One region of the Corynebacterium sp. AOP40-4SA-5 genome, then DNA from elsewhere that is predicted to be linked to it. Evidence: predicted binding sites of a transcription regulator. Region 1 holds the regulator's gene; each other region holds the start of a gene.
The links. The regulator LexA, encoded in region 1, represses DNA repair genes until DNA is damaged. The targets are predictions, from matches to a motif close to CGAACANNTGTTCG.

Region 1 (9,675 bases):
GAGGGCAACACCGCCCAGATCGAGGCCCGTCTCGCCGAGCTCGCCGCCCTGGCGGAGACCGCGGGCTCGGAAATCACCGACATGCTCTACCAGCGCCGCGACAAGCCGGACGCCGGCACCTACGTCGGCTCCGGCAAGGTCGAGGAGCTGCGCCAGATCGTGGTGGAGACCAACGCCGACACCGTCGTCGCCGACGGCGAGCTCAGCCCCGGGCAGATGATCGCCCTGGAGAAGGCGCTCGACGTCAAGGTCATCGACCGGACGATGCTCATCCTCGACATCTTCGCCCAGCACGCCAAGTCCAAGGAGGGCAAGGCCCAGGTCGCCCTGGCGCAGCTGGAGTACCTGATCACCCGCGTCCGTGGCTGGGGTGGCGCACTGTCGCGCCAGGCCGGTGGCCGGGCGGGCTCCAACGGCGGTGTGGGTCTGCGTGGCCCCGGTGAGACGAAGATCGAGGCGGACCGTCGTCGTCTGCGCAGCGAGATGGCGCGCCTGCGCCGCGAGATCCAGGGCATGAAGAAGTCCCGCGACGTGCAGCGTGGCCGCCGCGACGCCTCGGCGATGGCCCAGGTCGCTATCGCCGGGTACACCAACGCCGGCAAGTCCTCGCTGCTCAACGCGCTGACCGGAGCGGGGGTGCTCGTGGAGGACGCCCTGTTCGCCACCCTGGACCCCACGACCCGGCGGGCCGAGCTGGCCGACGGGCGTGCGGTGATGTTCTCCGACACCGTCGGGTTCATCCGCTTCCTGCCCACCCAGCTCGTCGAGGCGTTCCGCTCGACCCTGGAGGAGGTCATGGCCGCCGACGTCGTGCTGCACGTCGTCGACGGCTCCGACCCCTTCCCGATGGAGCAGATCGCCGCGGTGAACAAGGTCATCGGCGAGATCGCCGAGGACACCGGCGAGTCCGCGCCCCCGGAGATCCTGGTGATCAACAAGGTCGACCAGGCCGACCCGCTGGTGCTCGCAGAGCTGCGCAGCCGGTTGGACGACGTGCTCTTCGTCTCCGCGCACACCGGGGAGGGGATCGCCGCCCTGGAGAGCCGGCTGGAACTGTTCCTGAATTCCCGGGACGAGCACGTGGTCCTGCAGGTCCCCTTCGACCGGGGGGAGGTCGTCTCCCGCCTGCACGAGTACGGCACGGTGCTCAACCAGGAGTACACCGAGCTCGGCACCCGCGTGGAGGTCCGCCTTCCCGGGGTGATCGCCGCGGAACTGGCGGACCTGCGTATCGCGGACGACAGGGCGACAGAATAAGCTCGTCCGAATGGACGAGATGCAGGAGAAGAAGTCAGCGCCCGGCGGGGAACCTGAACGGGGGAAGCTGTTCGGGTGGACGCTCCACGGGGACGGCCGCACGATCCGCCCCGGGGCGGTCGTCGCCCCCGAGGAGCGGCTGACGTGGCCACGGACCGTGGGCATCGGTATGCAGCACGTGATCGCCATGTTCGGCGCCACGCTGCTGGTGCCCGCACTCACCGGCTTCCCGGTGAACACCACCCTGCTGTTCTCCGGTATCGGCACGATCCTGTTCCTGCTGATCACCCGCAACCGGGTGCCGTCCTACCTGGGCAGCTCCTTCGCCTTCATCGCCCCGCTGACCGCCACCCAGGCGGAGGGCTTCGCCGCCCAGCTCGGCGGGGTGATGGTCGCCGGAATCGTGCTGATCCTGGTCGGTGTCCTGGTCAAGGCCGCCGGACGGCGCGTGCTGGACGCGGTCATGCCCCCGGCGGTCACCGGTGCGATCGTCGCGCTGATCGGCCTGAACCTGGCCCCGGCGGCGACGGCGAACTTCCAGGAGCAGCCCCTTGTCGCCGCGGTGACCCTGTTCGCCGTCCTGGTGATCACCGTCGCCGGACGCGGTATGGTCGGCCGGCTGGCGATCCTCATCGGTGTCGTCGTCGGCTGGGTGTTCGCCGTGGTCACCGGCAACATCTCCGACGACGCCGGCGAGGTCATCTCCGACGCCGCGTGGTTCGGTCTGCCGGACTTCCACACCCCCGAGTTCCACGTCAGTGCGGTCCTGCTGACCCTGCCCGTCGTGGTGGTGCTCATCGCCGAGAACGTCGGACACGTCAAGGCCGTGGCAGGGATGACCAAGCGCAACCTGGACGACCAGGCCGGGCCCGCACTGATCGGTGACGGTCTGGCGACCACCCTGGCCGGCGGCTTCGGCGGGTCCGGCACCACGACCTACGCCGAGAACATCGGGGTGATGGCGGCGACGAAGGTGTACTCCACCGCCGCCTACTGGGTGGCCGCGGTCACCGCGATGGTGCTGGCCTTCGTCCCGAAGTTCGGTGCCGTGATCAACACCATCCCCTCCGGCGTGCTCGGCGGGGCCACGATGGTGCTCTACGGCATGATCGGCCTGCTGGGTATCCGCATCTGGCAGGACAACAACGTCAACCTGACCAACCCGGTGAACCTGTCCGCCGCGGCCGTGGCCCTGATCGCCGGCATCGGCAACCTCACCCTGCAGATCGGCTCGCTCGAGCTCGAGGGCATCGCCTGGGGCTCGGTGGGCATCATCGTGGGCTACCCGCTGCTGCGGTGGCTGTTCGAGAACGTCGGGGAGGGACGCGAACCCGCCGTGCGGGACTACCTCTCCCACAACTAGAGGCCGCGCCAGACAGAACCGGCCCCGACACCTGCCGTGCAGGTGTCGGGGCCGGACTCGACTGCGGTGACGGGTGCCCCCGTCGACGCTGTTCCTACTCTTCGTCGAGGTTCTTGGTGATCAGCGCGGCGATCGCCTCCACGGCCTCGGCGTTGTCGGACGAGACGGTCACCTCGTCACCGTGCTCGGCACCCAGGGCCATGATCATCAGCGAGGAGGATGCGTCCGACGGTTCCTCGTCGTCCTCCCCGGGCAGGGAGAGCAGGATCTCGTCGTCGTAGTTGGCAGCCGCCTCCGCGATGATGGTGGCGGGACGTGCGTGCAGGCCCACGGTGGAGCCGACGGTGACGGTAGTGGAGGCCATGGTTGTGAATGTCCTTATCAGGTCGTCGATCATGATGGTCGGGCGCTGACCGCCGGCAGTGCCCGGCGTGTGGTGCCCTCCCTGACAGCGTAGCCGAACTGTGCCGGATCGCGCCGTCACGACCGTCCCGCCTCTTATGCCGTGACGACGTTGACGTCCTCGGAGGAGAAGGCCTCTAGATACTGGCGCGGCGCGGCGTCGTCGGTCACCAGCACGTCGATCTCCGGCACGTTGGCGAAACTGACGAGGTAGTCGCGGCCGAACTTCGTGGAGTCGCACATCGCGACGACCCGGTCGGAGTTGGCGATCATCGCGCGCTTCACGGCGGCCTCCTCGGCGTCCGCGGTCGACAGGCCGTGGTCCATGGACAGGGCGTTGGTGCCGATGAAGGCGAGGTCGGCGTGGTGGACACCGATGGTGCGCAACGCGATGTCACCGACCACAGCCTGGGTGATGGGGCGGATGTGACCACCGATGAGCTGGACGTCCGACAGGCCCGCCGCCGACAGGCGGACGGCGAGGGGGAGGAAGTTGGTGAGCACCGTCAACCCCCGGTAGGGGTTGTCGTCGGGGCGTCCTGCCTCGGCGATGGCGTGCGCCAGCATCGCGGTGGTGGTGCCGGCGTCGAGGAACACCGTGCCGGTGCGCGGCAGGAGGTCGGCCGCGGCGCGTCCGATCCTGATCTTGGCCTCGGTCGAGGTGGTGCTGCGCAGCTCGATGGGGGTCTCACGGGTCTGGAAGGTGTTGGTGGGAACGGCGCCGCCGTGGACGCGGTGCAGTGCACCGTCGTTGTCGAGTACCGTGAGGTCACGGCGGATGGTTTCAGGGGTGACCGCGAACCGCTCTGCGAGCTCCACGACGGTGACACGCCCGTTGACCGCGGTCAGTGACGCGATCTGGCGGCGACGTTCCTCAGAGTTCATGATGTGCATTGTATGGGGTGGCGCAGGGATGAACGCCGATTCGGGGGTGGGTATGGCCCGGCGGGTGACCCCGGGGGGTGGGTGAAAGAGGGTATCGTGGTCGGCGAACCTGTCCATCACGTTCGTACCTCGACCCCGCGGGGTCGGACCCTCGGTAAAAGACCTCGGTAGATGACCTTGGTAGTTGCATCGACGTCCACCAGGTCGTGCGATCTGAAAATTTGTGGGAGACCAGACACTATGGCAGACACGAATCCCCCGGCAGCCCCCTCGGACGGCGAGCCCGTCGTCCTGAAGGGCAAGTCCGTAGTTCCCGGAACCGTCTTCGCACCGGTCACGTGGGTCACCGACCGTCCGGAGCTGCCCGGCCCGGACAAGACGGTCGGGGACGCCGACCGTGAGGCGGAGTACCAGGCCTTCGTCGACGCGGTGGACACCGTCTCGGAGCGCCTGACCTCCCGCGCGCAGACCGTGGAGGGCAATGCCCGCCAGGTGCTCGAGGCGACGGTGGCGATCGCCAAGGACCGTGCCTGGGCGAAGAAGGTCAAGAAGTCCGTCAACGGAGGTCAGACGAACCTGTACGCGGTCCGTCAGGCCACCGACGACTTCGTGGAGATGTTCCTGAAGGCCGGCGGTGTGATGGCCGAGCGTGTGACCGACCTGATGGACGTGCGCGACCGTGTCATCGCCGAGCTGCGGGGGGAGCCCGAACCCGGCATTCCGGACGTCGACACCCCCCACATCCTGTTCGCCGACGACCTCGCCCCGGCCGACACCGCCACGCTGGACCCTGAGCTGATCATCGCCGTGGTCACCGAGAAGGGTGGTGCGACGAGCCACACCGCGATCATCGCCCGCCAGCTCGACCTGCCGTGCATCGTCGCGGTGGGGAGTAACCTGCGCGGCGTGAGTGCCGGCACCGAGGTACTGGTGGACGGTGCGGCGGGGACCGTGGAGACCGGCGTGGACCCGGCGGAGGTGGAGAAACGGGTCACCGCCGCCGCCGAGCTGGCCTCGAAGGTCCGTGGCTGGCACGGCCCGGCACAGACCGCCGACGGCCACCGGGTGCAGCTGCTGGCCAACGTTCAGGACGGCGCGGCCGCCCGCCAGGCCGCGGAGTCCGTGGCCGAGGGGATCGGGTTGTTCCGTACCGAGCTCGGCTTCCTCAGCGAGACCACCGAGCCGTCCGTGGAGGAGCAGGCGCGGCGCTACGCCGAGGTCCTCTCCGCGTTCCCGGAGGGCAAGGTCGTGATCCGGACGCTCGACGCCGGCTCGGACAAGCCGGTGCCCTACGTGATGGCGGAGACCGAGGAGAACCCCGCCCTCGGCGTGCGCGGTCTGCGGATCGCGCGGACGAACCAGAAGCTCCTCGAGCGTCAGCTCGACGGCATCGCGTTGGCGCTGAAGCTGTCCGGCCGTGAGGACTCCGCGGCCCAGACCTGGGTGATGGCGCCGATGGTCGCCACCGTCTACGAGGCGAAGTGGTTCGCCGAGCTGTGCCACGAGCGTGGCCTCGTGGCAGGCGCGATGATCGAGGTTCCGGCGGCTGCGCTGATGGCGGACAAGATGATGCCCTACCTGGACTTCGTGTCCATCGGCACCAACGACCTGACCCAGTACACGATGGCGGCGGACCGCATGTCGGCGTCGCTGGCACACCTGACCGACCCGTGGCAGCCCGCGGTGCTGCGCCTGGTCCACACCACCTGCCGCGCTGGTGCGGTGACCAAGACGGCCGTGGGGGTCTGTGGTGAGGCTGCCGCGGACCCGGTGCTGGGCTGCGTGCTCGCCGGTCTCGGTGTGACCTCGCTGTCCGCGGCACCGCCCGCACTCGCCGCGGTGGGTGCACAGCTGGGCGAGGTGGACTTCGCGGTGTGCCGCGAGATGGCCGCCGCCGCGCTGGACGCCGACGGTGCCGAGGAGGCCAAGGCCGCCGCCGCAGCCGTGCTGGGGCTCTAGCGCACCCTGTACCCACGCGAAACCCCCGGAGGCCTCTGACGGAGACTGTCCGGGGGTTTCGCCTATCTACGTGGGGTTTGCGGGGTGCCTAGATCTTTCGCAGCACCGCGACCACACGACCGAGGATGTCGGCGTTGTCACCCGGGATGGGTTCGAACAGGTCGTTGTGGGGGAGCAGCCAGACGCCGGCGTCGTCCTTCTGGAACTCCTTGACCGTCGCCTCCCCGTCGATCATCGCGGCGACGAAGTCACCGAGTTCGGCGACCTTCTGGGAGCGCACGGCGACCCAGTCGCCGTTGAAGATGCCCGCGTCGCGCATGGACTCACCGACAACCTGGAGCAGGAACAGCTCCCCGCCGCCGACGAGTTCCTGGGGGAGAGGGAAGTGGGCCTCGACGTGCTCCTCGGCCAGGATGGGCGAACCGGCGGCGATCTGGCCGACGACGGGGACGAAGGACGGTTCCGGCATCCCCGCAGGACCGCCGGCGTTGGCGGGCTTCGGCCCCGGACGGTTGTCGACCTCGTCCTCGAAGTCCCTGATGTCGACCGCGCGCGGCTTGTTGTCCTCGCGGCGCAGGTACCCCTTACGCTCGAGCTCGCGCAGGTGGTAGGACACCGACGAGGTCGAGTTCAACCCGACCGCGTCGCAGATCTCGCGGATGCTCGGCGGGTATCCGCGGAACCGGGTCGCGTCCTTGATCACGTCCATGATGCGCCGTTGACGGTCGGAAAGCTTCTCCCTCCCCTTTGCGTCGAGCGCGGCACCTGCCTCGGTGACCTTCGCCCGCTTTCGCTTGCCTGCCGTGGTTCCCACGGAGGACTTCTGCTTCTCTGACATCTGACCCACTCCTGGACTCGTTGTACCGGTCGTGTCCCCGACCTTACATGACCGAACGGACATCGTTGGTCAGGGTGTTCGAAAAATTCGGGAAGGCTGTGGACATCATCGAACACCCGTGCTACCTTCGGGTGCAGATACAGAACTTCGAACACACGGACGAAGAATGTGCCGTCGGAATCAGTCGATGTCCGTCCGCGGTGCTGTCATGGTCCTTGTCTGAAGCCGGGAATCCGGTCTGCTTCCACGGAAAGAGGGTTGTCATGAGCACGATGTCGGTTGAAAGTCGTCGGTCCGGTCTCCGCCGTCCCGTCTATCGGCGTCCGGAGTGGTCCGGGTCGGAGATGGATGGTTTCTCGAACACCTGGGGGGAAGGATCGGTCCGGACCCCCTCGGTCGTGCAACGGAAGCGGTACCTCCGTCAGGGCAGAATTGCTGAACGTCCGTTCGAGCCGACCTCCCGGTACGCAAGAATGCGGCGTCGTGCGTCGATGGTCGTGGGTTCCCCGGGCATGACCGTGTTGTCGCTGGCCACACTGGTGGCTTTCCTCGCCGTCTCGCCGGCGGTCACCGGCCCGCAGGAGGACACCGTGACCCCGACCGGGACGACCACCGTCACGGTGAGCGAGGGCCAGAGTCTGGCGGAGATCGCCGAGCAGCACGTGCACGGGGCCAGCGTCGGCGATGCGGTGGCGAGGATCGCCTCGCTCAACGACGTCAGCGAGCTGGGTGGCGACGGCGACCACGGGGACTCCCGGGTGAGCAACCGGGACGTGGTCATCCCGGTCTACTGACCGGCCCCGTCGGCCGACGGTGGTTCCGCCCGGGGGCGGGGGTAGCATGTGGGAACACCTACCGTCCTGACGACCTCCGCAAGGGAGAACACCGTGCTCTGTCCAGCCTGCCGTTCCGAGGACTCCCGGGTCGTGGACTCCCGCACGGTGGAATCAGGCTCCGCTATCCGCCGCCGCCGCGAATGCCTCTCCTGCAAGACCCGGTTCACCACCCTGGAACGTTCCGTGCTGCTGGTCACCAAACGAAGTGGCGTCACCGAGGAGTTCCGCCGCGACAAGGTGATCAGGGGAGTCGGTCGCGCCTGCCAGGGCCTCGAGGTCTCCGGGGACGACCTGAAGATCCTGGCCCACGACGTCGAGCAGTCACTGCGTGCCTCCCACGGCTCGCAGGTCGCCGCCGACGACATCGGCCTGGCGATCCTGGAGCCCCTTCGCAACCTCAACGAGGTCGCCTACCTCCGGTTCGCCTCGGTCTACAAGTCCTTCCGGTCGACCGAGGATTTCGAGAAGGAGATCCGGGCGCTCCAGGAGCGGCGAAGCGACGCGACCGGGTAGCCCTCCCCCGGGGCTACCTGATCTTCGCCAGTGCCTTACGCACCCGGGCGACACTCGCCGGACGCGACGTACCTAGGTTCTGGGCGTACAGCGACACCCGGAACTCCTCGACCAGCCAGAGGACATCCTTGAACTGCGACGAGGCCGCCCGAATCGCCGGCAGGCGGCGCCGGGCCTCCTCGACCGCCTCGAGGCACTCCCTGACCTGGTCGTCGAGGTCCTCCTCCCGGTCCGGGTCAGACTCCATCATCTCCAGGCGCGACTGCATCGCTGCAACGTACCGGGGTACGTGACGAAGATGTTCCACGCCGTTCTTGGCCACCTGGTGGGGTCCGAGGAAGAACTCCAGCTGCGCCTTCATGTCCTCGATGGCAGCCCCGTCCCACGCCGAGAGCTCCTGCGACATGTCCGCCACGGCAAGGACCGCCGGGGTGATCGCCACGAAGATCTGGCGGACCAGTCCCGGGCCGCGGTCCCTCGCGGCGCTGACCGCCTCGGCGCACCGTTCCGGATCGCGGATCACCGGACCGTACTGTTCGAGCAGGTTTCGACAGGCCAGTACCCGGCAGTCGTCCACCAGAGCGTCCGCGCCGCCGTGCGGATAGGTATCCACCGCCACACGCTGGCGCAACTGCAGTCCCTTGACCATCTGCTTCGTGGAGACCTGGCAGGCCGCCACCATCATCTCCAGGACCGTGGAGAACTGCTGGCCCGCCGCCGCCTGCGGGGTGGGGAAGGCCTTCAGCACGACGCCGTCCTTGCCCGCCGAGACCAGCGCGGGGTAGGCCGACGTGGTCTGGCCGTCCACCACGGTCTCGACGGACTCGGGGATGACCCCGATGCCGTCGCTGCTCCAGCTCGCGGAACGGGCGAGCACACCACCGGTACCCCCTGCACCGTTTCCGCCGCGTCGTCCCCGGCCCTTCTTCTTCGTCGGGCCATGGGACGCGGAGTCCTGCGGGGTGGGGGCGGCGCCCCCGGACGCGCCGTTCGACCCGCGGGAGGAGCGTGCCGTGGCGGAGGCGATGGACTGGGTGATCTCGCCGGCCAGGTCGTCCTGCAGTTCACCGAGGTCCTTCGAGGTCGCGATGACCTTGCCCCGACGGTCCACCGCGGCATAGGTCATCCGCAGGTGGCCCGGGACCCGGTCCCAGTCGAAGTCGGAGGGGCTGATCCCCGTGCCGCCGAGCGAGCGCAACGCATCAGCCAACGCCTGGTCGACGGGGCCGTCATAGGGGGTCATGCGCTCCAGCGCGGCCCGGGCGAACTGCCCGGCCGGCACGACCGAGGTGCGTAACGGCTTGGGGAGCGTGCGGATCAGTGCGATGCACAGTTCCTCGCGCATGCCTGACACCAGCCACCGGGTGTCGGTGTCGGTGACACCGGCGAGCAACGGTAACGGGATGCGCATCGTGATGCCGTCGGCTGGATCGCCGGGACTGAAGACGTACGTGAGGTCGAACTGCATCGCCCCCTGGCGCCACGTGTCCGGGAACTCCCGGGCCTCTGCCGCGGCACCGTCGGAGCCGATGAGCGCCTCCGGGGTCATGTCGAGCAGGTGTGGGTCGTTTTGCCGGGCCTTCTTCCACCAGGAGTCGAAGTGGGCGGCCGACACCACCGAG
Region 2 (9,675 bases), on a different contig from region 1:
CGCCACGGCCAGGGACACCTTCGCGGTGACCCAGAGGGTCTGGCGTGCGCCCTCGGAACTGACCGCCTCCCAGAACCCGCCGATCCCGCCGGAGAACGCCTCCGTGGTAAGCGCGACCAGGGGCAGCAGCACGATGACGGACAGCCAGAGTGTGGCGGTGCCCATGCTGAGTTTGGTCGTCCTGTCGCTCATGGTCACACCGCCTGGTAGATCGTGGTGATGGCGCCGCTGTCCTCGCCGCTGCCGGGTTTCGCCCGCTTGAACAGGACCTGGTCGACCAGGTCCCAGTCCGCCGCGGTGCCCTCGGGGTCGAGGTCCGGGTCGAGCTCGCGGAAGGCCGCGGCGAGTTCGTCGACGGTGTGCACCGTGTCCAGCTCGCGGAAGGCGTCACGCTGCCCGGCCGGAAGGGAGTCGATGACGTCGGTGGTGTCGTCGAAGAGGTCGGGTCCGGGCCGGAAACCCTCCGCCGCCCACAGCTTCTCCGCCTCGGGGGTGAACAGGTAGTCGCGGAACTCGGTGGCCTTGGCAAGGTCGCCGTCCGGGTCGTCGGAGGTGTCGACGAGGGCGACGGGGTTCTCGATGCGGAAGGTGTCGTCCGGCACGGTGTAGTCGATGCGACCGCCGTTGCGGTCCAGCTCGATGGCCTCGTTCTCGTAGGACAGCAGGACGTCGCCCTGCCCGCTCTCGAAGGCGGAGGTGGCCTCGCGTCCGGACTTCGGACGCACGGTGAAGTGCGCCCCGACCAGCTGGGTGAGCTTGTCGAGCGCCTCCGAGTGGGCGGTGCCGGTGTCGGCGCCGCCGTCGAGGGCCTGGAAGAACCAGCTGGCGTAGGGGGCCAGCAGGTTCCACTTCGCCGAGCCGGAGCTCGCGGGGTTCGGACTGATGACCTCGACCCCGGGTTCCAGCAGGTCGTCCCAGTTCTCCAGGCCCAGCGGGTTGCCCTCGCGGGTGACGAAGGAGACCACGGAGCCGAAGGGGACGGACTTCCCGGACTCGTCGCCGGGGACGTCCTCACGCCAGTCGTCGGCCACCTGGCCGGCGTCGACGAGACGTGTCACGTCCGGCTCGACGGAGAAGTTCACGATGTCGGTCGGCAGGTGGCGGGCAACCTTGCGCGACTGGTCGCCGGAGGCGCCGTAGCTCTCGGCGAAGCCGGTGTCCGCGCCCTCGGGCGTGCCGCGGAAGCCGCGGATCACGGCCTCGAAACCGGGCTTGGGGACGGCGTAGGCGACGAGGTTCAACCGCTCGTCGCCGGACGAGACGTCCACGACCCCCGGGTCGTCGACGGTTCCGCCGGGCAGTGCGAACACCCCGGCGACGGCCACCAGGCCGACACCGACGAGTACCGCCCCCAGGCTGGGTTTGAACGCCACGTGGTTTTCCTCTCCTCCGCACAGACTGCTCTGTCTACTACGCAGGAGACACTATCGCCCCACCTCCGGACCCCCGCAGCGTTCCATTCACCACGAATGGAATCACCCGTCCAGTGCGGTGAACTCCGGTACCACGTGCTCGGCCAGCTCCCCCAGCACTTCCGCCACCGGTCGCCCACCCCCGGCGAGGTGCAGCGACACGTGGTTGACCCCCATCGCCCGCTGGGACGCCAGGATCTCCAGCAACCCGCGCCGACCCGTGCGGTACCCGAAGTCGCGCCCCTCGACCGGCAGGTCGGCGTCCTGCGACAACTCCAGCCACATCGACTCGGCGAAGGGTTTGAACCGCTCGCCGCAGGACGCCCGCCAGCGGTCCACCATCACCTTCTGCTGCGGCAGCGACCGGTGGTAGGTCAGCCACCCGTCGCCGTGGGCGGCGTTGTAGTCCATGTTCTGCTGGCACGACCCCGTCGGCAGCACCGGCACCGCGCCGCCGGACGGCGTGGGCACCACGTCCGCACCCGCCATGCGCCCGCGCGACCAGTGCACCGGACGCCCCGTCGGCGCCCACGCCGCGCGCAGCACCTCCAGGTTCTCGCGGAACAGCGCGGCGCGCTCCCCCTTCTCCAGGCCGAAGGCCGGGAACTCCTCGGGGCGGTCCCCGCTGGCCACACCCATGAGGAAGCGTCCCGCGCTGAGCCGGTCGAGCCCGGCCGAGCGCTTCGCCAGCAGCAGCGGGTGCGCCAGCGGCAACACCACCGCCGCCGTCCCCAACGCGATCCGGTCGGTGTGCGCGGCGAGCCAGGTCAGGTACATGAACGGGTCGTGGACCTGGCCGACGTCACCGAAGGTCTCGACCCGCAGCGGGATGTCGCGCGCCCACACCGCGGCGACGCCGGCGTCCTCCGCCAGCCGGACGAGGTCCACCTGCGCCGCGACGTCCTGCAGGTCCGGGCCGGTCGCCCCGAGCGGCAGGGTCAGTCCCAGGGTCATCTCCCCCTCGGCGAAGGTCCTGGCGAAACCGGGCTTCACGACTAGCTGCCCAGCGCGTCCACGGACACCGCCACCAGCAGCATCGCCGCCCCCACCGCGGCACAGAACAGCGAGTCGAACTTGCGCGAGCGTACCGACAGCACGCCCAGGATCTCCCCGTCCACGATCCAGCGCAGTGCGGCGAGCACCAGCATGCCGGTGCCCACCGTCACCGTGCCACGACGCCAGCGGTCGGCCACCAGGAACACCAGCCCCACCACCATCACCAGCACGAACCCCACGACCAGCAGCATCTGCACCGTCTGGTTGAGCCGCGAGTGCGGCACCCGCGCATCGTGCGGGTTGCGCAGCAACGTCCGGCGCTCGGCCGGGGTCAGCTCGACGAGGTCGGCCTTGTCGGATTCTGCAGTGTCGGTGGTGTCGGGAGCGTCGCTCACACCAGTCGCTCCGCCCGTTCCACCACGTTGTGGACCAGGAAGGCGCGGGTCAGCGGGCCGACGCCGCCGGGGTTCGGCGAGACGGCACCTGCCACACCCCACACGTCCGGGTGCACGTCGCCGGCGAGCTTGCCGTCCACGCGCGAGACTCCGACGTCCAGCACCGCGGCGCCGGGCTTCACCATGTCCGCGGTGAGCATGTGCGGCTTACCGGCGGCGGCGACGATGATATCGGCGTCCCGGGTCTCCTTGGCGAGGTCCTTCGTCCCGGTGTGGCACAGCACCACGGTGGAGTTCTCCGTCCGACGGGTGAGCATCAGGCCGATGGGACGGCCCACGGTCACACCACGGCCGATGACCACGGTCTTCGCCCCGTCGAGCTCCACGCCGAAGCGACGCAGCAACGCGATCGCCCCGTTGGGCGTGCAGGGCAGCGGCGCCGGCTCCATCAGCACGAGCTTGCCGAGGTTCACCGGGTGCAGGCCGTCGGCGTCCTTCGCCGGGTCGATGCGCTCGAGCACCGCGTTCTCGTCCAGGTGCTTCGGCAGCGGCAGCTGCACGATGTAGCCGGTACACGCCGGGTCGGCGTTGAGCTCGTCGATCACGGCGTTGAGCTCCTCCTGCGAGACGTCCGCAGGCAGGTCGCGCCGGATGCTGTTCACCCCGATCTGCTCGCAGTCGTGGTGCTTCATCTTCACGTAGGAGTGGCTCCCCGGATCGTCGCCGACGAGGACGGTGGCCAGCCCCGGCGTGACCCCCTTCTCCTTCAGCGCCGCCACGCGGCGGGTGAGGTCCTCGACGATCTCGTCGCGGTACAGTTTGCCGTCAAGCTTGGTCGCATCAGTCACCGCACCATTATGGCACCCTCAGCGTCCGCCCGGGAACCCCGCCTGCCGCCACGCCTCGTAGGCGGCGACGGACGCCGCGTTCGACAGGTTCATGCTGCGCCGTCCCTCCTGCATCGGGATGCGCACCTGCCGGGTGATCCGTGGGTCCGCGAGCGCCTCGTCCGTCAGGCCGGTGGGCTCGGTGCCGAAGAGCAGGACGTCCCCCGGTTCGTAGTCGACGTCGGTGTACCAGGTGTCGGCGTGGGCGGTGAAGGCGAAGACCCGCGCGCCTGCGGCGCCGGCGAGTTCGTCCAGCGCCGCGTCCAACGACGGGTGCACCTGCACGTCGGCGAGGTCGTGGTAGTCCAGCCCGGCGCGCCTGAGGTGCTTGTCGTCGAAGTTGAAGCCCAGCGGCTCGGCCAGGTGCAGCGAGGCACCGGTGCCGGCGCACAGACGGATCGCTGCCCCGGTGTTGCCGGGGATAGCCGGGTGCTCGAAGAGGATGCGGCAGTACGGGGTGTTCTCGCTCACTGCTCCCACCAGGCCTTCAGCGTGTCGGTGAACCAGGACAGGTCGTGGACCCCGGCCATCTCCCGGGCCGAGTGCATCGACAGCAGCGGGATACCGACGTCGACGGTGGGGATGCCGAGCCGGGTGGCGGTGATCGGCCCGATGGTCGAGCCACAGGGGACGTCGTTGTGGCCGGCGAAGACCTGGTCGGGGGCCCCGGCGGCACGGCATGCCGCGCGCCACGCCGCGGAGGTGGCGGCGTCGGAGGCGTAGCGCTGGTTGGCGTTGACCTTCAGCACCGGGCCGCCGTTGACGACGGGGCGGTTGACCGCGTCGTGCTTGCCCGCGTAGTTCGGGTGCACGGAGTGGGCGGCGTCGGCGGAGACGCAGGACGACCGGGCGAACATCGCCCGGGTACCCTCCACGTCCGCCCCCAGCGCCGTGGAGGTCCGCGTCAGCACGTCCTCGAGCACGGGTCCGGCCGCGCCACTCGTCGTCGCGCTGCCGACCTCCTCGTGGTCGAAGGCTGCGAGCACCGGGACGACCCCGTCGACGTCCTCCGCCGAGAGGAAGGCCTCCAGGGAGGTGAAGACGCTGCTGAGGTTGTCCATGCGCCCGGCGGCGATGAAGTCACCGCGTGCACCGAAGACCTCGCCGCGCTGGGCGTCGACGGTGATCAGGTCGTGGGCGAGGATGTCGTCGGCGTGCACGTCGGGCACGTCGAGCGCACCGGCGACGACCTCGCCGATCGTCGGCGAGCCGTCACCGACGGCGAACACCGGCTGCATGTGCTGCTGCCGGTCGAGGGTGAAGCCGCTGTTCACGCTGCGGTCCAGGTGGATGGCCAGGTGCGGGACGCGCAGCACCGGGGCGGTGCGCACCAGGTGCTCGCTGCCGTCGGCGAGGACGACCCGTCCGGCGAGCCGCAGTTCGCGGTCCAGCCAGGCGGGCAGGATGGCCCCGCCGTAGACCTCGACGGCGGCCTGACGCCACCCTCCGGGCCCGACGATGTCGCCGACGGGCTTGAGTTTCAGCCCCGGGGAGTCCGTGTGGGAGCCGACGATGCGGAACCTGTCGGCCGTCCCCTCGGGGACGCGCCAGGCCAGCACCGCCCCACCGCGCACGATGTAGTGCCCGCCGGGTGAGGCGTCCCACGTCTCCTTCTCGTCCTGCCGGTGGAAGCCGGCGGCGGCGAGCCGGGACGCCACCTCGGCGGCCGCGTGGTAGCTGCTGGGGGACGCGTCAATGAAGTCAATAAAGTCGAGATAGTCGGCGGTGCCTGTCATGGCCACCAGTAAACCACCCGTCACGGACACCGACACCGTCGGCCCTGCAGTAAGACGAACATGTGTTCGATCGATTCGCCTTTCCGTCGTTTCATGTCCGGGGCCCTTGATAGCGTGATCGACATGACGGACACCACACCACCGCCACCACGTCACGGCTTCCGGGAGGACGCCCACTTCCTTCGCCAACTCGACATCGTCGCCAACGAGCTCATGGGGGACCTCGGCCACCGCCCCCACTGGTCGGTCGAGGTCGACACCTCCCCCGCCGTGAGCGCGACCCGCCGCATGAACGTGGCAATGCTCGACCTCGCCCGCGCCTCCACCCCGCTGGACGACGCGGACGTCACCGAGCACTACTCACGCCTGCAGGCGCAGACCTCCATCACCCGCGGACGTGCGGAGACCTTCTGCGACGTCGGGCTGCTCTGCCTGCGCATGCCGCGTCTGTCCGTGCACCTGGGCCGCGGCATGCTCGGCTACGACCATCTGCGTGTCCTGGCCCGTGCCGCCGACGGCGTCGCTCAGGACGACCCCGCACTCCTCGCCGAGGTGGAGACGGCACTGATCAAGGTACTCACCCCGCGACGCGACGAGCAGGCCATGCCCGGTCCCCGCACGCTGTACAACCGGATCGCCAAGGCCATCGACGACGTCGACGAGCTCGCCCGCCCCCTGGACCCGAACGCCGCACCCACCACCGCCGAGCGGCCGCGGCGTCAGGTCAACGTGGACACCTACGACCAGGAGACCACGGCGATCACCGCCGTCCTGCCCGCCGTCGAGGCCGAGGAGTTCCTCACCGTGCTCGACGCGGTCTGCCGGGACCAGGGGTGTTCCCGCGCGGACGCGATGATGCACCTGGCCCGCGGCACCGCGGAGGTGAAGGTCACGCTCAACCTCTACCGCGACATCGACGGCGCCACCGCCGCCACCGACTCCGGCCACTGGCTGGACGCGATGGCCACCGAGCAGTTCATGGAGCGCGTCACCCACCTGCGCGTCGCCGGGCACGACCAGGTGGAGTCCTACGTCCCCACCGCCCAGATCCGCACCTTCGTCCGCGGCCGCGACGGCACCTGCCGCTTCCCGGGCTGCGACGTCGCCGCACCGAACTGCGACCTCGACCACGTGCGGCGCTACGACCACGACGACCCCGCCGCCGGCGGACCCACCGACACCCGCAACCTGCAGTGCCTGTGCCGCGCCCACCACCTGCTCAAGACCCTGGGCTGGTGGGACCCGACCATCGCCGGCGACGGGACGGTGATGTGGACCAGCGTCGACGACGGCCACACCCTCGTCACCGAACCCTCCGGCCCGCTCGCCGGCTACGCACGCACCACCTTCGCCGAGCGGGCGTCGCGGCGCTACGCCGTGGTCCGGGAGCACAACACCGGCGGGTTCCACGACGACGGGGCGGAGGTGCCGTTCTGACACCGGAGGGTATAACGGACGCATGAACTTCTCACCTCCCCTGTCCCCGACCGTGCTCGAGGAGCTGCGCGACTCCGCCGTCGGCGACCGGGCGCGGCGCATCGCGCGCAACGCCGTCACCGCCGCCGACGTCAACGCCGTCGCGCTCAACCGAGACGCCGTCACCGCCCTGGACCCCACCACGGAGGTCAAGCTCGACCGCCTCGGCGTCTCCGACCAGAAGCAGTCGGGACGCTGCTGGATGTTCGCCGCCTACAACGTCTTCCGCCACCGCGTGGCGGAGGACCTCGGGGTGAAGGAGTTCGAGTTCTCCCACACCTACCTGCAGTTCTTCGACAAGATCGAGAAGTCGAACCATGTGCTGCGCTCTCTGGAGCGGCAGTTCCGCGACGGCGTCACCGACCTCGACGACCGCACCGTCGCCGCCCTGCTGCAGGGCGCGGCGTCCGACGGCGGGCAGTGGAACTACTTCACCAACCTCGTCGCGAAGTACGGCGCCGTGCCGTCCTACGCCATGCCCGAGACCTTCGCCTCCGGGCGCACCCCGCAGCTGGACGGACGCCTGCGCACCGTCCTGCGCCGCGGGGCGTTGCGCCTGCGCGACGCCGTCCTGGCCGGTGAGGCCGCCGAGCCGGTGATCGAGAAGACGCTGGACGACGCCTACCGCGTCACCGCCATCCACCTCGGCGTGCCGCCCACGGAGTTCACCTGGCAGTACCGCGACTCCGACAACGGCTTCCACCGCGGCGGCACCTACACCCCGCTGCAGTTCGCCGCCGAGATGCTGCCCGATGACCTAGACAGCTACGTCAGCGTGGTGCACGATCCGCGCCACGAGGCGGGCCGGGCGTTCAGCATCACCCACGAGAACAACATGTGGGACACCCCGGACTTCAGCTACGTCACCGCCGGCGTCGACACGCTGCGCCGGCTGGTGAAGGACAGCCTCGACGCCGGGGAACCGGTGTGGTTCGCCTGCGACGTCAACCGTCAGTTCGTCGCCACCGCCGGGGTGTGGGACGCCGACCTGCTCGAACTCGACGCCCTCTACGGCACCGACTCCGCCACCACCAAAGCCGAGCAGATGGACACCGCCGAATCCCGGCTGACCCACGGCATGGTGTTCACCGGCTACGACCGCTCGCCCTCCGGCGAGGTGCGCTGGCGTGTGGAGAACTCCTGGGGCACCAAGAGCCACGCCCAGCACACCGAACTCGCCGGCGGCGGCTACGGCACCATGGCCGACAGCTGGTTCGCCGACAACGTCTTCCAGGTCGTCGTTCCGCGCCGGCGCCTCACGGACGACCTGCCCGACGACCTGACAGACGCTGTCGCCGCACTCGACCGCGGCGACACGACCGACCTACCGATCTGGGATGCGATGGCCTGATGACTACTACCGCAACAACCTCCGCCGCACTCGACCCTGCACGTCTGGCCGCCCTCGGCGACGACCTGCGCGCCGACGCGTCCTTCCGCATGGCGCGCAACGCCGCGACCGCCACGAACGTGGAGACCGTCACCCTCGACCGCGACGTCCTGTCCACCACGGACAGCTCCACCTCGGTGAAGCTGGACTCCTGGGCCGTCGCCGACCAGAAGAAGTCCGGGCGCTGCTGGATCTTCGCCGGGCTCAACGCCCTGCGCGGCGACGTCATGGAGACCACGGGCGTCAAGGACCTCGAACTCTCCCAGACCTACCTGCACTACTGGGACAAGCTGGAGAAGGCCAACCACTTCCTCGGCGCCATGGCCGGGCTCGCCGACCGTGACGTCGAGGACCGGACCGTGCAGCACCTGCTCGCCGACCCCGTGGAGGACGGCGGGCAGTGGAACATGTTCGTCGCCCTCGTCGACAAGTACGGTGCGGTGCCGAAGTACGCCATGCCCGAGACCCGGTCGTCCTCCGACACCCGGGCGATGAACCGCGACCTGTCGACCGCGCTGCGTGCCGGGGCGTCCCGCATGCGCGCGGACGGAACGGACGTCACCAGCGTCCACCGCGAGACCCTCGCCGACGTGCACCGCATCCTCACCGTGCACCTGGGCACCCCGCCGCAGCGGTTCGTCTGGCAGTACCGCGACGCCAAGGGCGAGTTCCACCGCGTCGGCGAGCTCACGCCCCGCCAGTTCGCCGACCGCTACCTGCCCGGCGACCTCGACGGGTACGTGTGCGTGGTCGACGACCCCCGGGCGTCCTCCCCGAAGGGGGAGCTTTTCACCGTGGACCAGCTCGGCAACGTCGTCGGCGGCGCGCCGGTGACCTACCTCAACGCACCCGTCGACGTGATCAAGGCCGCCGCCCTGGAGGCGCTGCAGGACGGCACACCGGTGTGGTTCGGCTGCGACACCGCAGCCCAGTCGCACCGTGAGCGCGGCGTCTGGGACGCCCACCTGCACGACTACGAGGGCTTCTACGGTGTGGACCTGGACCTCACCAAGGAGCAGCGCCTGCTCACCGGCGAGTCCCAGATGACCCACGCCATGGTCCTCACCGGCGTGGACGTCGACGAGGCGGGTCGTCCCGTGCGCTGGCGCGTGGAGAACTCCTGGGGCCCGAAGGCCGCGGAGAAGGGCTTCTGGACGATGAACGACAACTGGTTCGACCAGTACGTCTTCGAGATCGCCGTGCACCGCGACCGCCTGCCGCAGCAGTACCGCGAGGCGTTGGACGACACCCCGCACGTCCTGCCCGCCTGGGACCCGATGGGCGCACTGGCAGGTCAGGGCAGCTAGGTCAGCTGGTGGCCGGAGAGGAAGGCCCACACCTCGGTCGTCGCGTCGAGTGAGTAGGACGTGGCCTCGGCGGAGT
Region 3 (9,675 bases), on a different contig from region 1:
CCGGCCTGCGCCGGGGCGACCATACCCAGGCGGGATGCCTCGGCGGCGATGCGCTGGGTCGAGGAGGCGTCCTCGACGTCGCGGTGGAGCGACTCGAGCTCATTGGACAGCGACGTGCTCTGCTCCTGGGCCTCGGACAGCTGGAAGGACTGCTCGGTGGTCTTGCCGGACAGGTACATGGCGAACGCCACACCGGCGACGAAGATCAACAGCAGGACGACCCACGTCCGGACGACGGAACGTTCCTTCGCCGTGGGCACCGACACGCGCCGACCGCGGACGGAGACCTGCTGGCGCGAGCCGCGGCGGCGCACCGGACTGCTGTGCGTCTGCCGGCGGTCGAGGCTGCTCGGGCCCGAACCCGACCGACCGGTGCGGACGGCGCCGTGGGCGCCCGAAGTGCCGTGGTCGTCGCGTCCGGTCGAACCGGAGTGCTCGCGGGTGCGCTGACGGGCTGCGGTGGCGGTGCTCATCTGGTTCCTCGCTGTGCGTCTCGGTGGGTGTTCTGGGAGTTCTGGATGCGGGTGACGGCCCTGACACGGACCGGCGCGGCCCTCGGGTTCTGCTCGATCTCGACCTCGGAGGCCTTCTCTGAACCACGTGTGACCAGTTCGAAGTCGGGGGCGAACTCCGGGAGCGCCACCGGCAGGCCCGGCGGCGTGTGATCCACCGTCAGGTCGGCGAGCGCCTTCTTGACGATGCGGTCCTCCAGGGACTGGTAGCTCATGAAGACCGCCACGCCCCCGACGTGCAGTCGCGCCGTCGCCTCGGGGATGACCGCCGCGAGGGAGTCGAGCTCGGCGTTGACCTCGATCCGCAACGCCTGGAAGGTGCGCTTCGCCGGGTGCCCACCGGTACGTCGCGACGCCGCCGGGATCGTTCGGTAGAGAAGCTCGACCAGGCGGGCCGAGGTGGTGAACGGCTCGACCTCACGCTCGCGCAGCACCGCCGAGGCGATCTTGCCGGCGAAGCGCTCGTCCCCGTAGGTCTTGAGGATCCGGGCCAGGTCGCCGTGGGCGTAGGTGTTGAGGATGTCCGCGGCGGTGACGGGCAGGTCCGGGTCCATGCGCATGTCCAGCGGCGCGTCCTGCGAGTAGGCGAACCCGCGGCCGGCCTGGTCGAGCTGCATCGACGACACACCCAGGTCGAAGAGGTAGCCCGAGACCCCGACCTCACGGGCGGTGGCGGGGATCCTCCCCTGCTCCACCAGGGTGTCGATCGCGTCACCGAGCCCGTCGAACCGGGTGCGGTAGGCGACGAACCGCTCGCCGAACCGGGCGAGGCGCTGCTCCGCCTGGGCGATGGCGGCCGGGTCGCGGTCGAGTCCGACGACGACGGCCTGCGGGAATCGTTCGAGGAAGACTTCGGTGTGGCCACCCGCGCCCAGGGTTCCGTCGACGATGACGGGGGTCTCGGGCGCCTGCCCGGAGTCCGTGCCCGTGCCGACGCCCTTGCCGACCAGGTCGACCATGCGGTCGCGCATGACCGGGACGTGCCCGTGCTCGCCAGAGACGCGTGGCTGCTTCTCGTCGTCGGCGACGGTCATCGGGGTGGTCCTTTCTTCAGGGGCGCTCGTCCGGTCCTGTTGTCTTCACGTGGTCATCGCAACGCCGCCGGGACTGTACACGGGGCCTCACCTGCACGGGCCAGGTTTGATGTCGGGGAAGTACATCAAAGTCAAGGTCGTCCGCGCAGATGAGGGCCGGCACACAGTCCCACCGGCGTCGCGGGGCATACGGCGGAGGGCGGGCGGTAGCTCAGATGATCCCGGCGAGGGAGTCGTCGTCACCGTCGGCGAAGTCCGACTCGTGTTCCGCCAGGTAGGCGTCCCACGCTTCGGCATCCCAGATCTCGATGAAGTCGACGGAGCCGATGACCACGCAGTCCTTGTTGAGTCCCGCGTAGTCCCGGTGCCCCGCAGAGAGGGTGATCCTGCCCTGCTTGTCGAGCTCCTGCTCGTCGGCGCTGGCCGCCAGGTTCCTGACGTAGGCCCTCGCCTGCGGATTCGACCGGGAGGCTGCGGCGGCTTTCGACGCGCGCACCTGAAACTCCGCCTTCGTGTGCACGGCCAGGCTGTGATCCTGACCGTTGACGACGACGAGGCCGTCCGACAGCTGCTCACGAAACTTGGCGGGAAGGGTCAGCCGACCCTTGTCGTCAAGCTTCGGGGTGAAGGTGCCGAAGAACATGTCGGCTCCCTCCCCCGGCCATCCCGGGCATCTGAAATGTTGTTGCCGTATGCGATCTCTGTGAAGTTGTCCCGGGGACCATTGTGCCCCAGTGCGCCCCACAGTACCCCACTTCCAACCACACTGACTAGCCCATCAGTCACACAAGACCACAGAAGTTGCATCTCATGCCGGAGACCTGAAGATAGCCTCGACACTGCAGGCGCGTGAACTGCAGATATAAGAACAGGTGCATGGTGGGGGAAGGTGGGGGAAGTTTTCGTAGAACTCACTGGGAGCGCCCGCAGGCCCGTGTCGCCGGAGCGCAGACAGGGCAGAACGAGGGACTTTAGGCACGCCAGAGCCCTGCCGAGGCGCATCGGGGTCGACACCCACCGGGCCGGGTGGAGCAAAGTGGGGAAAGCGTGGTGACACACGACAACAGCGGGCGGGTCCGATCAATGATCGGACCCGCCCGCTGGCGGTGTGTGCGGCAGGTTGCTGGTCTCCCCTGACCGGCGGCCTACTGCGGCTGCCTACTCGAAGCGCTTACGGAAGCTGTCCTCCATACGGTCGGCGACCCCGCCGCCGGAGGACCCGGAGCCCTGCTTGCCGGAGGAGGGGTTGGCCTTCACCTTGCCGTTACCCGACCCGGACGGCCCGCGGAAGGCCAGCAGCCCGCCGCCGAACATCACGAGGAACCCGACAACACTGAGGCCCACGAACCACAGGCTGTTCTGCGAGAGAGCGATACCGGCGATCAGCAGACAGACGCCGAGGAGGAAAACCCCCACAGAGCGGATCCCGATATTGAAGCCACCGCCGACGGAGGTGTCCCCGGCTGCCTGCCGGGCGAGGTTGGGGTCGTCGGCAATCAGCGCCTGCTCGATCTCCTGCAGCATGCGCCGTTCCTGTTCCGAAAGTGCCACGATCGTCCTCCCCTGAGGTGTCGGGTGTAGATGTTGACGGTTGTTCTGTCTCTACCGTGTTAACGCACAAGGAGTGAGAAAAGTTCCGCCTCGATGTCCACCAGCCTACCCCAGGGTGAACACAGACCTGTCACGCTACCTCGGGGAGGTATCCGACCATGCCCCGGACGGCGTCGAGGAACTCGCAGGCATCGTGGTAGACCTCGGCCACGGTGTGCTCCCCGAGGTCCGGGACCAGGCCCATCTCCACCTGCGCGACCAGCCGGGCGTGCGGGGCGAAACGGTCGCACCACCGCTCCATCTCCTCGTCACCCGCCAAGGCACGGACCTTCTCCCAGGCACTGCCCGGGGGCAGCCGGCGGCGCTTCTTCCGGGCGAACTGGATGACCGCCCCCGCCGCACGGAGTGCAGCCCGGTAGGCCCACGTGAGCCGCTCCTCCCGGACCAGGTCGGTCCTGCTGAGCTCCAGCAGACGTTCCGCCTCGATGACGAACGTCTCGGGCAGGACCGCCCCACCCCGGCGCGACCGCGCCATCCTCGCGACATTGTCGCCTGCTCCCTGAACCATGACCGCCTCCTTACGTCCCGTTCCACGTTGCGATGATGCACCTGAAACTACGGGGCACCCCGGACACGAAACTGGCGACCGGAACTATACTCGAACAGATGTTCTAGTTTCGGGGAATCCGCCGTCCCTCCTCCCCTGGTTTGCCACAATGGTGGGGTGAACGACGACCTCCGTATCAGTGTGTGCCCCCTGTCCGCCCAGGACTACGTGCGGAGGATCGACCAGCTCGTCGACATCCACCTGCGGGCCATGGACTACCCTCCGGAGACCTTCAGCCAGCGCCGTCAGCTCTGGATCGCCAACGCCCGGAAACCCGGGTTCCGCTGCGTCGTCGCGCTGACCCATCCGGCACACTCCACCCCGGACCCCGGCAGCTCGCGGCACCGCGCGGTGGGCGTGGCGTACGGATTCCCCGGCGACCTGCACAGCTGGTGGTACCGGGAGGTCCACCGTGGGCTACGGACTGCCGGCAGCACGCCCGATGAGGCGGACGACCTGCTCAGCGACTACGACGAGATCTCCGAGGTCCACGTCCACCCCGACTACCAGGGGCACGGCACCGGCCGGGCGATGTTGGACGCCCTGCTCCCCCATCTCCACAGCCCCGTCGCGTTGCTCTCCACCCCGGAGGTTCCCGACGAGTCCAACGCGGCCTGGTCGCTCTACCGGGCGGCAGGTTTCGGGGACCTGCTGCGTGACTTCCGTTTCGGCTCAGACCCCCGCCCCTTCGGCATCCTCACCCTCCCCAGGCGCTGACGCCCCCGACGGCACCCCGTCAGCGGACCATGTCCTGCCCGAGCTCCGGGCCCCAGGCCGGTGCCATGCCCAGGTTGTGCAGCACCTCCTGGGTGGCGCGCACGTTGTTCATCGTCATGAAGTGGAGGTCGGGCGCGCCCTCGGCGATGAGCCGCTCCGCCATCCTCGAGGTCACGTCGATGCCGGCCTCACGGATGGCCGCGGCATTCTTCACCTCGTCACCGGCGGCCGCCCTGGTCAGCTCATCCTCCAGCAAGGCCGGCAGCGACGCCCCCGCCAGCTCCATCTGCCGGCGCACGGAGCGCAACGACGTGATCGGCATCAGACCCGGGATGATCGGCTTGGCCCCGTGCACCGGGTCCGCCGCCGCCAGCCGGTCCCGCAGACGCAGGTAGTGGTCGACGTCGAAGAACATCTGGGTGATCGAGTAGCTCGCACCCGCCTGCAGCTTCTGCAGCGTGTAGCGGGTGTCGTTCTCCAGGCTCCCGGCACGGTAGTGCCCCTCCGGGAAGGACGCGATGCCGATGTCGAAGTCGGAGCACTCCGGCATCGACCGCACGAGCTCGATCAGTTCGTGGGCGAAGTTCAGCCCACCGTCGACCGGCGACCAGTCACCCGTGGGGTCACCCGGCGGGTCGCCGCGCAACGCCAGCAGGTTCGTCAGGCCCAGGGAGGCGAACTCGCGGAGGATGTCGCGGAGCTCCTCCTCACGGTGGTCCACGAGGGTGAGGTGCAGCAGCGTCGTCAACGGCTTGACCGACAGGCGGGATGCGACGCGCTCGGTTCGTTCCCGGCTCGAACCGCCGGCACCGTAGGTGACGGACACGAAGCTGGCGCCGAGGTCGTGGAAGGCCTCCGCGGCGGACCAGAGGCGTTGCTCCGCGTCGTCGTTGCGCGGGGGCATGAACTCCACCGAGAAGGGCACACGTCCGGGCGTACCCCACTTGAGGGTGTCTGCGACGGCGACCTGCAGGCTCGCCGGGGCGGGGCGGTGAGTTTCGCGGTGAATTTCGTTGACCATAGCGCCCCATCCTAGAAGACCACCCGGCGTCTCGGGCAGGTCGAGGTCCGCTTTCCGCGCACCGGTCCCTACTATGGGGATGAATCACCCCGTCCCCTACTTCTTCACGTTACGGAGGCACCCCCCGATGGCCGACGCCGCCCCGACGCCGACCTGGCACGTGGACAGCCCGCTGTCCGACGTCCCGCCGGTCGTCGACGCCACCCTCACGGACTTCCTGGCCGCCAGGCACGCGGAGTTCGACGGCATCGACCCCGTCATCGAGCAGGGCATCAACGAGCTCTCGGCGTTCATCGTCGGCGGTAAGCGACTGCGTCCCCTCTTCACCTGGGCCGGGGTGCGTTGTGCCCTGGAGGGTGGCGGCGGGTCGCTCGACGAGGGGACGGACGCCACCTCACTCGTCGCCGCGGCCAGCTCCCTGGAGTTCATCCAGGCCTGCGCCCTGGTGCACGACGACATCATCGACCGCTCCGACACCCGCCGCGGACGCCCCACCGTGCACCGTTCCTTCGAGGCCCGGCACCGGCACGACGGATGGCTCGGCGACGCCGGCGCCTACGGGGTCAGCCAGGCGATCCTCGTCGGCGACCTGGCGTTCGCCTGGGCCGACGACATGCTGGCCGACTCCGGGGTCTCCGCCGCCGCGCTGCGCCGGGCGCGTGAACCGTGGCGTGCCATGCGCACCGAGGTCATCGCCGGGCAGATGCTCGACATCTCGGTGGAGGCCAGCGGCTCCGAGGACCCGGAGGCGCCGTGGAAGGTCAACACCTACAAGACCGCCGCCTACACCGTGGAGCGTCCCCTGCACCTCGGCGCCGTTCTGGCGGACGCGCCGGCGGAGACCGTCCGGATGCTGCGCTCGGTGGGCCGCGACATCGGCATCGCCTTCCAGTTGGAGGACGACCATCTCGGCGTCTTCGGTGACCCCTCGGTCACCGGCAAGGCCTCCGGCGACGACCTGCGCTCGGGCAAGCGGACCTACCTGGTGGCCTCCGCTCTGCGCGCCGCCGACGCCGCGGACCCGTCCGCGGCCGCCCGGCTGCGCGCCGGCATGGGGACGGTGACCACGGAGGACGAGGTCGACGTCCTGCGCGGGATCATCGTCGACTCCGGGGCGGCGACCGAGTCGACCGCGCTGATCCGTTCCCTCACCGACCGGGCCGTGGCCACGCTGCGCGCCGGCGGGCTCGGCGACGCCGTCACCGACGACCTCGTCGGTGTCGCCGAACAACTCACGGAGCGGAGGAGCTGAACGTGCTGACACGGACCGGGGCCCGGCTACGGGACATGCCCCGTCGCACGGCCGTCATCCTCGGGGTGGTCGGCTCGGTGCTGCTGGCACTGTGCTCGCACTCCGTGGGCGCCACCCGTAACCGCGGTGGCCTCCTGCAGGAACTGGGCTGGTCCAACCTGGGGTTCGGCCACCTCTACGGCATCGTGGTGGTGTTCATGTGGGTGGCGATCCTGCTGATGATCACCTCGTGGATCGTCGTGGGCGGACGGATCGTCCGGCTCGGCGAGAGGCTCGGCGCCTCCACCATCGTCGCGTGGGTCGCCCCGCTGTTCTTCGCCGGCCCGCTGATGAGCCGCGACATCTACTCCTACCTGATGCAGGGCACCCTGGCCCGCGACGGCCTCAACGCCTACGAGGTGGGCGCCTCCGCCAACCCCGGACGCATGTTCTTCGAGGTCAGCGGCGACTGGCGTAACACCACCACGCCCTACGGCCCCCTGCACCTGTGGATCGGCGACGGGATCACCCGGATCACCGGGGACAACATCACCGCCGGGATCATCGCCTACAAGATCCTCTCGCTGGCCAGCTTCGCCGTCCTGGTGTGGGCGGTGGCCGGCCTCGCCCGCAGTATCGGCAGCTCCCCGGAACTCGCCGTGTGGATCGGTGTCGCCAACCCGCTGGCGGTCATCCACTTCATCGGCGGAATGCACAACGAGGTCACGATGATGGCCCTGGTGTGCACCGGCCTGTACCTGGGATTCAGGGCCGCACCGGTCCGTGGGCTGGTCTACGGCTCCGCCCTGGTCGGCGCAGGCGTGGCGCTGAAGGCCACCGCCCTGTTCGCCCTGCCGTTCCTGGTGTGGGTCTTCGTTGCACGTCGTGCCGGCGAGGCCCCCGGGGCGAACGGTCCCCGTCGTAGCTTCCGCGAGGTACTCCGTGACCTGCCCCGCATCACCCCTGCCCGTCTGGTCTGCATGCTGCTCGGCGGACTGGGCTCGGTGGCGGTCATGCTGGTCTCCGTCGCGGCGATCACCTGGGCCAGCGGGCAGACCTGGGGCTGGGTCGCCGAGATCAGCGGCAACACCAAGGTGATCAACCCGCTGTCCCTGGCGTCCCTGTTGGCAGGGTTGCTGGTGCGTCCGCTGAGCCTGTTCAGCGAGGAGATCTACTTCAACGAGATCGTCGCGGTCCTGCGTCCGGTGACCATGGTCCTCATGCTTCTCGGACTCGTGGTCTGCTGGGCCGTGTGGCGCCGTGGCGCCAGGGACGCCATGGTCGGGGCGACCGCGGCCTACGCGGTCACCTGCGTCCTCAACGCCGTCGTCCTGCCCTGGTACTACATGGCACCGCTGGCACTGTTCGGCGTCTGGGTCCGAGACCGTCGCGCGGTGATCGTGGTCGCGTGGCTGTCGATGGTGATGTCGATGACCTTCGACGGCGGCGGCAACAACCGCCTCTACTCGCTGTGGTGGCTCGTGGTCGTCGGCCTGCTGATGTGGTGGGCAACGACCTCCTGCCTCCGGAGCAGCGGGGACAGGTCGCAGACGTCAGGCGATGGCCATGGCCTGGGCGCGGCGCATGACCTCCCGGGCGAGGTGCCCGTGCAGGGCGTCGACGGGACGACCCGGCAGTGACTCGTCCTCGGTGAACAGGAACTCCAGGATCTCCGCGTCGCTGTAGCCACCGTCGGCCAGCAGGGCGACGAGCCCCGGGACGAAGCGGTTGAGCTCGCCGCCGTCGGTGAAGAAGCGGGCCGGGACCTGGCGCACGCCGTCGACGTGCACGGCGACCAGGCGGTGACTGTTCAGGTCGTCCATCACGCGGGTCACCAGGACGTCGAGCACCTCGGCGACCTCGGGCACGTTGAGGACCTGCGTACCTGCGGGCAGGCCCGAGACCGCCTCGGCGAGGCGACGGCCGGTGGAGTTGTCGGACGGGATGTTCTCGGAGGTGGCGTCGGAACCGACGCCGTCGTTTTTCTCACTCACGGTCCCCAGCCTATCCCGTCCCACGCACTTTCCGGGCTTTGCCCGCCCTCCCCGTATACTTCCCCGGTAGCCGTAGAAGAAAGGAGGCGGGCCGAGCATCATGGAGCCCCAGCTACAGCCAGGTGACCTGCTGGACAACCGGTACCGCATCGGCGAGACGATCGCCCGCGGAGGAATGTCGGTGGTCTACCACTGCGTGGACACCCGACTGGACCGCGACCTCGCCGCCAAGGTGCTGGATCCCGGGTACGCCCGCGAGCCCGCCTTCCGCGCCCGGTTCGAACGCGAGGCCCGCGCCGTGGCGCGCCTCAACCACCCGTGTCTGGTCAACGTCTTCGACCAGGGGGTGGACCGACGTCCCGACGGCGACCACGTCTTCCTGGTCATGGAGCTGATCAGCGGCGGAACCCTGCGTGAACTGCTGCGCGAGCGCGGCCCCATGCCGCCGCACGCCGCACTCGCGGTGATGGGTCCCGTCCTCGAGGCCCTCGCCCTGGCACACGACGAGGGGATGGTGCACCGCGACGTCAAACCCGACAACGTGCTCATCCGCGACGACCACCAGGTGAAACTCGCCGACTTCGGGCTGGTGCGCGCCTCGCGCCGCGACGTCTCCACCGGCGGACCGGTGATCGGCACCGCCGCCTACCTCTCCCCGGAGCAGGTCCGCGGTGGCCACGTGGGCCCGCAGGGCGACGTATACTCCGCCGGCGTCCTGCTGTTCGAGCTCCTCACCGGACGCACCCCGTTCCGCGGGTCGACCCCGGAGGAGACCGCGCTGATGCGCCTCGACAACGAGGTCCCCGCCCCCTCGTCCTACATCGCCGGCGTACCGCCGGAACTCGACGAACTGGTGCTGCGCGCCACCGGGCGCGAACCCGCCGCCCGCTTCGCCGACGGCAACGGGTTCCTGGAGGCGGTGCGCTCCACCCGCCGCGAACTCAACCTCCCGGACTTCCTCGTCCCCGCACCGACCGCCAGCGCCGTCCACCGCGCACTCGAGGGCTC

Region 2: the regulator LexA is predicted to act here: its motif matches at 5,482-5,495, upstream of ACT3S3_RS00555 (HNH endonuclease signature motif containing protein).
Region 3: the regulator LexA is predicted to act here: its motif matches at 3,757-3,770, upstream of ACT3S3_RS02585 (SAV_6107 family HEPN domain-containing protein).

Annotation. Positions count from the first base shown of each region.
Region 1 covers NZ_JBQSWS010000009.1:75,957-85,631, forward strand. The annotation lists gene hflX (GTPase HflX) at 1-1,257, shown strand, start outside; gene ACT3S3_RS07460 (uracil-xanthine permease family protein) at 1,277-2,620, shown strand; gene ACT3S3_RS07465 (HPr family phosphocarrier protein) at 2,715-2,984, opposite strand; gene ACT3S3_RS07470 (DeoR/GlpR family DNA-binding transcription regulator) at 3,119-3,907, opposite strand; gene ptsP (phosphoenolpyruvate--protein phosphotransferase) at 4,148-5,866, shown strand; gene lexA (transcriptional repressor LexA) at 5,955-6,704, opposite strand; gene ACT3S3_RS07485 (hypothetical protein) at 7,217-7,498, shown strand; gene nrdR (transcriptional regulator NrdR) at 7,592-8,053, shown strand; gene hrpA (ATP-dependent RNA helicase HrpA) at 8,067-9,675, opposite strand, start outside.
Region 2 covers NZ_JBQSWS010000001.1:113,073-122,747, reverse strand. The annotation lists gene cysT (sulfate ABC transporter permease subunit CysT) at 1-192, opposite strand, end outside; gene ACT3S3_RS00585 (extracellular solute-binding protein) at 195-1,373, opposite strand; gene ACT3S3_RS00580 (TIGR03571 family LLM class oxidoreductase) at 1,476-2,405, opposite strand; gene ACT3S3_RS00575 (DUF3017 domain-containing protein) at 2,408-2,803, opposite strand; gene ACT3S3_RS00570 (bifunctional methylenetetrahydrofolate dehydrogenase/methenyltetrahydrofolate cyclohydrolase) at 2,800-3,651, opposite strand; gene ACT3S3_RS00565 (tRNA (cytidine(34)-2'-O)-methyltransferase) at 3,670-4,161, opposite strand; gene ACT3S3_RS00560 (M18 family aminopeptidase) at 4,158-5,426, opposite strand; gene ACT3S3_RS00555 (HNH endonuclease signature motif containing protein) at 5,550-6,863, shown strand; gene ACT3S3_RS00550 (aminopeptidase C) at 6,886-8,253, shown strand; gene ACT3S3_RS00545 (C1 family peptidase) at 8,253-9,599, shown strand; gene ACT3S3_RS00540 (alpha/beta hydrolase family esterase) at 9,596-9,675, opposite strand, start outside.
Region 3 covers NZ_JBQSWS010000003.1:66,494-76,168, reverse strand. The annotation lists gene ACT3S3_RS02605 (hypothetical protein) at 1-473, opposite strand, end outside; gene rsmH (16S rRNA (cytosine(1402)-N(4))-methyltransferase RsmH) at 470-1,546, opposite strand; gene mraZ (division/cell wall cluster transcriptional repressor MraZ) at 1,758-2,189, opposite strand; gene ACT3S3_RS02590 (DUF3040 domain-containing protein) at 2,705-3,097, opposite strand; gene ACT3S3_RS02585 (SAV_6107 family HEPN domain-containing protein) at 3,228-3,665, opposite strand; gene ACT3S3_RS02580 (GNAT family N-acetyltransferase) at 3,822-4,421, shown strand; gene ACT3S3_RS02575 (methylenetetrahydrofolate reductase) at 4,441-5,442, opposite strand; gene ACT3S3_RS02570 (polyprenyl synthetase family protein) at 5,570-6,694, shown strand; gene ACT3S3_RS02565 (alpha-(1->6)-mannopyranosyltransferase A) at 6,697-8,313, shown strand; gene ACT3S3_RS02560 (Rv2175c family DNA-binding protein) at 8,227-8,619, opposite strand; gene pknB (Stk1 family PASTA domain-containing Ser/Thr kinase) at 8,768-9,675, shown strand, end outside.